One region of the Enterobacter sp. N5-15 genome, then DNA from elsewhere that is predicted to be linked to it. Evidence: predicted binding sites of a transcription regulator. Region 1 holds the regulator's gene; each other region holds the start of a gene.
What was found. Region 1 encodes PurR, which represses purine synthesis genes. Its sites were predicted from a motif close to CANGCAAACGTTTGCNTG; they were not measured.
Positions count from the first base shown of each region.

Region 2: purL (phosphoribosylformylglycinamidine synthase) is a predicted target of PurR. The motif match lies at 1,348-1,365, and genes of this name have one in related genera.
Region 3: purE (5-(carboxyamino)imidazole ribonucleotide mutase) is a predicted target of PurR. The motif match lies at 885-902, and genes of this name have one in related genera.
Region 4: gcvT (glycine cleavage system aminomethyltransferase GcvT) is a predicted target of PurR. The motif match lies at 1,310-1,327, and genes of this name have one in related genera.

Region 1 covers NZ_CM170150.1:2,023,249-2,025,450, forward strand. Annotated here, with positions in the region: gene punR (DNA-binding transcriptional activator PunR) at 1-714, shown strand, start outside; gene purR (HTH-type transcriptional repressor PurR) at 732-1,757, opposite strand; gene cydH (cytochrome bd-I oxidase subunit CydH) at 2,055-2,144, shown strand.
Region 2 covers NZ_CM170150.1:3,598,045-3,600,246, reverse strand. Annotated here, with positions in the region: gene mltF (membrane-bound lytic murein transglycosylase MltF) at 1-1,183, opposite strand, end outside; gene purL (phosphoribosylformylglycinamidine synthase) at 1,451-2,202, shown strand, end outside.
Region 3 covers NZ_CM170150.1:1,152,124-1,154,325, forward strand. Annotated here, with positions in the region: gene purK (5-(carboxyamino)imidazole ribonucleotide synthase) at 1-308, opposite strand, end outside; gene purE (5-(carboxyamino)imidazole ribonucleotide mutase) at 305-814, opposite strand; gene AC2TE5_RS05340 (YdgH/BhsA/McbA-like domain containing protein) at 986-1,195, opposite strand; gene lpxH (UDP-2,3-diacylglucosamine diphosphatase) at 1,335-2,057, opposite strand; gene ppiB (peptidylprolyl isomerase B) at 2,061-2,202, opposite strand, start outside.
Region 4 covers NZ_CM170150.1:3,973,354-3,975,555, forward strand. Annotated here, with positions in the region: gene gcvH (glycine cleavage system protein GcvH) at 1-133, opposite strand, end outside; gene gcvT (glycine cleavage system aminomethyltransferase GcvT) at 157-1,251, opposite strand; gene ubiI (FAD-dependent 2-octaprenylphenol hydroxylase) at 1,649-2,202, opposite strand, start outside.

The DNA of each region.
Region 1 (2,202 bases):
AAGGAAGGGCGTTCTGTTATCAAAAAAATGCAGATCACCCGCGAACAGTGTCAGCAGATCGCTAACGGCTGGCGGGGACATCTTTCCATCGCGGTGGATAACATCGTTAAGCCGGAACGCACCCGGCAGATGATCGTCGACTTCTATCGTCATTTTTCGGATGTCGAACTGCGGGTCTCGCAGGAGGTGTTCAACGGCGTCTGGGATGCGCTGGCTGACGGCAGGGCAGAGATGGCGATTGGGGCCACGCAGGCGATCCCGGTCGGGGGGCGTTACGCCTTTCGCGATATGGGGATGCTGAGCTGGAAGTGCGTGGTGGCAAGCGATCATCCGCTGGCGGCGATGGAAGGGCCGCTGAGCGATGATACGCTGCGCAACTGGCCGTCGCTGGTGCTGGAGGATACGTCCCGTTCATTGCCCAAGCGTATCACCTGGCTTCTGGACAACCAGCGGCGGGTGGTGGCCCCCGACTGGGAATCGTCGGCGACGTGCCTCAGCGCCGGACTGTGCGTCGCAATGGTGCCCGTTCATTTCGCGCGTCCGCGCATCGATACCGGAGAGTGGGTTGAGCTGACGCTGGAGAATCCGTTCCCGGATGCGGCCTGCTGCCTCACCTGGCAGCAAAATGATGTCTCGCCTGCGATGGCCTGGCTGCTGGATTATCTGGGAGATAGCGAAACGCTAAACCGGGAATGGTTACGGGAGCCAGCATAGCTGGCCCCGTAAAGCGATTAACGACGGTAGTCGCGGAACGGACCGTCCGCAACGGAACGGCGTTCGATAAGACGCGGGTGAACTTCAATGGACTGCGACTCTTCACGCTTGTTGACGATCCTGTCCATCAGCATATTGAAGGCCGTTTCGCCCAGCGAATCTTTCGGCTGGTGAATGGTGGTCAGCGCTGGCGTGAAGAAACGCGCGTTACGCACGTTGTCATACCCGATCACAGAAATATCCTGCGGGACTCGCAGGCCCAGCTCGTCGGCAGCACAGAGCGCGCCCATCGCCATGATGTCGCCCCCGCAGAAAACGGCGGTCGGACGGTGCGGCTGGGAGACAATCTGCTGCATCGCGCGGTAGCCCGATTCCGGCTCAAAGTCACCCTGCACAATCCAGTTTTCCGGCACGTTGATCAGCGCTTCTTCCATCGCTTTCATAAAACCGGCCAGACGGCCCGCGCCGGTGTTGCGCTCCAGCGGACCGGGGATCACGCCAATCTCGCGGTGACCGCGTTCGATCAGATAACGACCGGCCATATAGCCGCCTTCAAAGGCGTTATCGATAACGGAATCGGTGAAATCCGCGCGCGCTTCGCCCCAGTCCATGACCACCATGGGAATGTGGCGATACTCTTCCAGCATCGACAGCACGGATTCCGGGTACTCGGAACACATCACCAGCAGGCCATCAACGCGCTTTTGCGCCATCATCGACAGGTAGGCGCGCTGTTTTTCAATGCTGTTCCACGCGTTGCCCAGAATCAGGGTATAGCCTTTCTGGAAGCAGTTTTTTTCAACCGCTTCAATGATCTCGGCAAAATAGGCCGCTTCACTGCTGGTCGCCAGCAATCCAATAGACTTGGTGTGATTAACCTTGAGGCTACGCGCAACCGCGCTTGGCGAATAGTGCAGCTCTTTGATCGCTGCCCAGACGGCATTGCGCGTCTCTTCCGCCACGAAGCGGGTTTTGTTAATTACATGTGATACGGTTGTAGTGGAAACGTTTGCGCGTTTTGCTACGTCTTTAATTGTTGCCATTAAATGTCACTCCAGACCATATCCTAAACTCCTGAAAAACTTGAAGGTAAACGTTTGCCTTCTCTCACCCTTATCTCGCAATGTTGAATTGCGGCACGCCGGGAAAACGACACGGGACGTCAGGAGGGGGTCAATGGCCGGTACGCTAATAAATTTAGCGTGGAATTTTGTCCTATCTTGATGAAAAGGGGAAGAGGTAAAGTGGTTATCAGTATAAATCCAGGAAGATTTTTGACGTAATCTGTGCAAAAATGAGCAAGCTCACTTTTCGTGTGGGGATTAAAAGGAGAAAAATTGATGAGTTCCGATCTTAAGTTTTCGCTGTTCACCACCGTTGTTGTGCTGGCTCTGATTGTCGCGGCCGGTCTGACGGCTGCGCTGCACTGATTTACGCGGAGGGAGAGCCTTCTCCCTCCCGACTCCCCGGATTGTTACTTCTCTGGCA
Region 2 (2,202 bases), 1.6 Mb from region 1:
GTGCATCAAGCATATGCGCGTAGCCCATATTGTAGGCCGCCAGCGCAAACCAGATCCGCTCTTCTTCCGGCACCGTTTCCGGTACTTTGGCCATCATATCCTGCAGATAGCGCGCACCGCCGCTGATGCTCTGTTCGGCATCGGTACGGTCATTGACGCCCAGGCTCAGCGCGGTATTTTTGGTTAACATCATCAAACCGCGTACGCCCGTGGGCGACGTGGCCTGGGTGTCCCAGTGAGATTCCTGATACGAAATAGCCGCCAGCAGCTTCCAGTCAATCTCCTGGGCGTATTTTTCGAACAGCGGCTGCAGGTCCGGCAGGACGCTGTCTACCGCGCGCAGGAAGCTGCGGGTGTCAACGTAGTCAAAGTCATCACCGTGCCCGAGGTACTTCTCCTCGAGACGCGCCAGGGTACCGTCTTCATTGATGGTGTTGAAGAAATCGAGCATCGCGGCAGAGAAGGTCTGATCGTCATCAAGCTGGCTAAACCAGGTCACGGGCTGCTCGTCGGTGACGTCCAGCGCCACGGCGATTTCAGGATGCACCCGCTGGAACAGGCTGATCGCAACCGAATCGGCGATGGTGTAGGGCACTTTCTGGTCTTTTACCTGCTCCAGCAGCTCGGTCGTACCGAGTTTCGGATCCACCGTCCAGCTCAGGTCGGGATATTTCTTCTCCTTGAGTTCACGCAGATCGTCAATCACCACGTGTCCGGGCGCAATCGTCAGCTGCCGATCGTTAATCGAGGCCAGCGAGCGCGGGCGAAGACTCCCGACGCGGTAAACCAGCTGCTGCGAAACGGAATAGTAGGTCGGGCCTGGCTGGTAGTTCTTGCTGCGCTCGCTGTTATACACCAGCCCGGCGGCAAGCATATCGGCATCGTCGTTATCGAGGTCGTCAAACAGCTGGTTGATATTCTGGCGGACGGTGATTTTAAGCTTCACGCCAAGATAATCGGCGAACTGTTGTGCCAGCTCGTAATCCAGGCCAATGATTTTGCCGTTGATGTCGCTGTAAATCAGTGGAGAGTTGAGGGTACTGACGCGCAATTCCCCCCGCTCCTGAATGGCGGCGATACGGTTTTCGGCTTTGCCGAACCAGGGGATGGAAGGCCAGAGGGCCACTGCCAGCAGCAACGTTACAATGCCGATGAGCAGATAATTAATCTTTAATTTTTTCAATTAGTTAATTCTCTGCGACGCCGGTTGCCTCAGTCTGCTGTAGCCATGTTAATCATAAGGTTTGCCATTGAATGAGCGGCATTTTGCGTAAACTTGCGCCACTTGGCAACCAATTAGAGAGACAGGTCACATCTATTGTTAAATCTCCGTGCAAATTTTATTTCGACGCAAACGGTTTCGTCGGCGCTCAGGATTCTCTATAATGACGCCCGTTTTCCCCCCTTGCGCACACTGTAAGCGCCCCGGCGCTTCGAAGACGAGAGACTTATGATGGAAATTCTGCGTGGTTCGCCTGCACTGTCTGCCTTCCGTATCACTAAACTGCTGGCACGTTTTCAGGCGGCCGACCTTCCGGTAAGCAATATTTACGCTGAGTATGTCCATTTTGCTGACCTGAATGCCCCCCTGAATGCAGAGGAGCGCGTACAGCTGGAACGCCTGCTCAAGTATGGTCCAAGCCTGAGCAGCCATACGCCAACCGGCAAACTGATCCTTGCGACGCCTCGTCCGGGCACCATCTCCCCCTGGTCTTCCAAAGCCACCGACATCGCCCACAACTGTGGCCTGAACCAGATTAACCGTCTGGAACGCGGCGTGGCGTACTACGTGGAAGCCTCTACCCTGAGCGACGCGCAGTGGCAGGCGGTTGCGGCTGAACTGCACGATCGCATGATGGAGAGCGTATTTGCCTCTCTCGATGACGCGCAGAAGCTTTTCTCTCACCATCAGCCTGCGCCGGTACAGAGCGTAGACCTGCTGGGGCAGGGCCGCCAGGCGCTGATTGACGCCAACCTGCGTCTCGGCCTGGCGCTGGCAGAAGACGAAATCGACTACCTGCAGGATGCGTTTGTTAAGCTCAACCGTAACCCGAACGACATCGAACTCTACATGTTCGCGCAGGCTAACTCTGAGCACTGCCGCCACAAGATTTTCAACGCCGACTGGATTATTGATGGCGAACAACAGCCGAAGTCGCTGTTCAAAATGATCAAAAACACCATGGAGCAAACTCCTGACCA
Region 3 (2,202 bases), 870 kb from region 1:
TTATCGGACAGGAGCTGCCACGGCGCGGTCGGCAGACCGAGCTTGTCGAACAGCTGCTTTTGCGTCAGACGGTCGGCAATGATCGGGAACACGTCGCGGTTAACGAAGGCGTTATGACGCGCCAGCTCGCGGGTCAGCGCGGTTTCCGGCCAGCGTTCGATCTCGGCGGTAATCACGCTCTGGTGGAACGGTACGGCTTCAGGTTCAGCATCCAGCCCGACGGGCCAGACGGCAATACCCAGCGGCTCACCGGCCTGACGCAGCATGCGGCCTAGCTGGCCGTTACCGAGGACGCAAACCTGCTTCATGCCGCACCCCGCGGGTCCGGATTGTCCAGCACTTCGTCGGTCTGGGCTTTACGCCACTCCGCCAGACGCTGATGCAATGCTTTATCGTGCGTCGCAAGAATTTGCGCCGCCAGCAGGGCTGCGTTCGCTGCGCCCGCTTTACCAATCGCCAGCGTGCCGACAGGAATACCGCGCGGCATCTGGACGATGGAGTAGAGGCTATCCACACCGCTTAACGCGGCGCTTTGTACCGGGACGCCCAGAACCGGCACCAGGGTTTTGGCGGCAATCATGCCCGGCAGATGTGCTGCGCCGCCCGCGCCGGCAACGATCACCTCATAACCGTTCTCCTCGGCGCTTTCGGCGAAGCTGAACAGTTTGTCCGGTGTACGGTGCGCGGAGACCACTTCAACGTGGTGCGGGACATTCAGGATTTCAAAGATTTCGGCGGCGAACTGCATGGTAGCCCAGTCGCTTTTGGACCCCATCACGATGGCGACACGCGCCGGATTATTGCGGGAAGACATGCGTCTTAAAACTCCTGTGGTGCGAAACACACTGCTTTCGAGGGCACAGAGAATAGCATGTTATACGGGCAAGGAAAACGGTTGCGCGGTTAAATCTTGAGCCGTTGTTGCCATCAATTCATAACAAAACAGACCGCGTTCTGGCGGTCTGTTTTCGTCAATCGGCAATGATTATTTAGTCAGTTCTGCGGTCATGTACACGCGGTTGTCGACCTTCGCGCTCGTAATTTTATAAGAGGCACCCTGTTCGGCGGCCTGCGCGGCAATTTTCGCTTCTGCGCGGTCAAGGGTAGAGGCGGTTGCGCTCACGCTCTGCGCGAAAGAACCGAAAGAAACCAGGGAGAGAGCAGCAACTGCAACGAAAGTTTTGATGGATTTCATGGTCGTATTCCTTAAGTATTTTGTCTGGGATAGGGCGTGTTGCCCTGATGTGATAAATAATAGGCCGACCACGGGCTGATTAAAATCGAAACAATTTGCCGATATTGTTCAAAAAAATAGAATGAATCTTGAGAAGGGATTAAAACGGAAACGCGATCAGCTCCACGCCCTCAGGCGTGACTTTGACCATGGAACCTTCGGCATGCCAGGCACCTAATACCACGCGATGGGCCGGTTCGCCGTTGGCGATAAGGGAATGCACGTCAGGGCGATGGGTATGACCGTGGATCAACCACTGGACGCCATGCTTTTCCATCACGCTCACCACGGCCTGCGGGTTCACGTCCATGATGGTCATGGATTTGCTGCTGTTGGCGGCTTTACTGCCCGCGCGCATTCTTGCGGCGATGCGGTTGCGGATAAACAGCGGCAGAGCAAGAAACGCCTTTTGGATCCACGGGGTGTGGACTTTGGCGCGAAACGCCAGGTAGCCGGTATCGTCGGTGCAGAGCGTGTCGCCGTGCATGATCAGGACCTTGCGGCCATAGAGGTCGAGCACCTGCTCTTCCGGCAGCAGCGTCATGCCGCTTTCGCGGGCGTAGCGCTTGCCGATCAGAAAATCACGGTTGCCGTGAATGAAGTAGCAGGGAACGCCGGAATCTACCAGCGCGTGAATGGCGGCGGCCATTTCACGGTGCAGCGGGTTAGGGTCGTCGTCGCCAATCCAGGCCTCAAAGAGGTCGCCCAGGATGTACAGCGCATCGGCGCTTTTCGCTTCACCGCGTAAAAAACGCAGAAAACCGGCGGTTATCGCCGGTTCTTCCGTTTGCAGATGCAGATCCGCAATAAAGAGTGTCGCCACCAATTACTCGCTGACGGTCACGCTTGTAATCACAACGTCTTCTTTAGGAACGTCCTGGTGCATACCGCTGCGGCCAGTAGAGACGGCTTTGATCTTGTCAACCACGTCCATACCTTCAACCACTTCTGCGAATACGCAGTAGCCC
Region 4 (2,202 bases), 2.0 Mb from region 1:
GGTCAACAAACACCATGTCGCCCAGCAGCTCTTGCGCGTGCTCGGTGATCCCTACGGTGTAAGTGCCGTCCGCCTCTTTGCGCAGCCACTCGTGTTCTTTGCTGTATTTCAGTTCTGCTGGCACATTGCTCATTGAAGTTCTCCTGATAAAAATGATTAGGCGACCGGCTTACCGGCGCGAACAAAAATCGGTTTGGTCACGTTGACCGGCATTTCGCGGTTGCGGATTTGCACCACCGCCGTTTCGCCAATACCCGCCGGCACGCGTGCCAGTGCAATACTGTAGCCCAGCGTTGGGGAGAAGGTACCGCTGGTGATCACGCCTTCACGAGGATTGCCGTCGGCATCGGTAAAACGCACCGGCAGTTCACCGCGCAGCACGCCCTTCTCGGTCATCACCAGCCCCACCAGCTGTTCAGTGCCCTTCTCGCGCTGCATCTCCAGCGCTTCACGGCCAATAAAGTCGCGGTCAGCCGGTTCCCATGCGATGGTCCAGCCCATATTGGCGGCCAGCGGAGAGACGCCTTCATCCATCTCCTGACCGTAGAGGTTCATCCCCGCTTCCAGACGCAGCGTATCGCGCGCGCCCAGACCCGCAGGCTTCACGCCCGCTTCCACCAGCGCACGCCAGAAATCAGCGGCCTTCTCGTTCGGCATGGCAATTTCGTAGCCCGCTTCACCGGTGTAGCCGGTGGTGGCGATAAACAGATCGCCCGCCTGCACGCCGAAGAACGGTTTCATGCCTTCGGTTGCTTTGCGCTGCTCGTCGTTAAACAGAGACGCGGCTTTCGCCTGCGCGTTCGGCCCCTGCACGGCGATCAGCGACAGATCGTCACGAACGGTGATGTCGATGGCATAAGGTTCGGCGTGTTGGGTGATCCAGGAGAGGTCTTTTTCGCGGGTGGCGGAGTTTACAACGAGGCGGAAGAAATCTTCAGTGAAGTAATAGACGATAAGGTCATCAATCACGCCGCCCGAGGCGTTCAGCATGCCGGTATAGAGCGCTTTACCCGGCGTCTTCAGTTTGGCGACGTCATTTGCCAGCAGATAACGCAAAAACTCCCGGGTGCGGCTACCGCGCAGATCGACAATCGTCATGTGGGACACGTCGAACATACCGGCATCGGTGCGCACCGCGTGGTGCTCATCAATCTGCGAGCCGTAGTGCAGCGGCATCATCCAGCCGTGGAAGTCCACCATGCGGGCGCCGCATAACACGTGTTGTTCGTACAAAGGAGTCTGTTGAGCCATCTTGTCCTCGTTGAAAAATTCACCGTGAAACCCGGTATCGGCCTCGTTCCCGAATGCCGACGCAAACGTTCTCTTTTACCTGAACTTACCACCGAAACCGGCGGTTAACCATAAGGTAAAACGGGTCATCACATTAGCTTATGACTAAAGAACGCTAAAAAGCCTACAGAGTTATTCACTGGAAAAATGCGATTAACCCCGCACAAAATTAACAATGATCTAACAGGATTTAGCACATGGTGATATTTCGTGCGGAAAAACGGGCCGAATTTCCGTAACGAGAAAAACACGACATTAGATTATCTAATGCGAAAAATGACGTGAAATTAGAATATTTCAAACGAGGGGATTTCCCCGGCGCAGAGGCCGGGAAAATAAAGTGTGACAGGGGTCTAAATTAACGTAGCCAGTCCGGCAGGTCGTTAAGACCCATCGCCTGACGGAGGAGTTGAGGTTTAACACCCGGAAGGGTGTCGGCCAGCTTGAGGCCAATGTCGCGCAGCAGTTTTTTCGCCGGATTCGCCCCGGCAAACAGCTCGCGGAAGCCCTGCATGCCCGCCAGCATCATCGCCGCGCTGTGCTTGCGGCTGCGTTCGTAGCGACGCAGATACAGATGCTGACCGATATCTTTGCCTTCGCGGTGCAGGCGACGCAGCTCCTCAACCAGCTCCGCCGCGTCCATAAAGCCAAGGTTAACGCCCTGCCCGGCCAGCGGATGAATGGTATGCGCCGCATCCCCCACCAGCGCCAGACGGTGCGCGGCAAACTGACGCGCGTAGCGGCCGGTTAGCGGGAATACCTGACGCTCGCTTTCAAGCGTGCACAGGCCAAGGCGGTTATCAAACGCCACGCACAGCGCCTGGTTAAAGGCGTCCGGCGTCGCCTCCTGCATCAGCTGGGCTTTTTCCGGTACCAGGGACCAGACAATCGAGCACAGGTGCGGATCGGAAA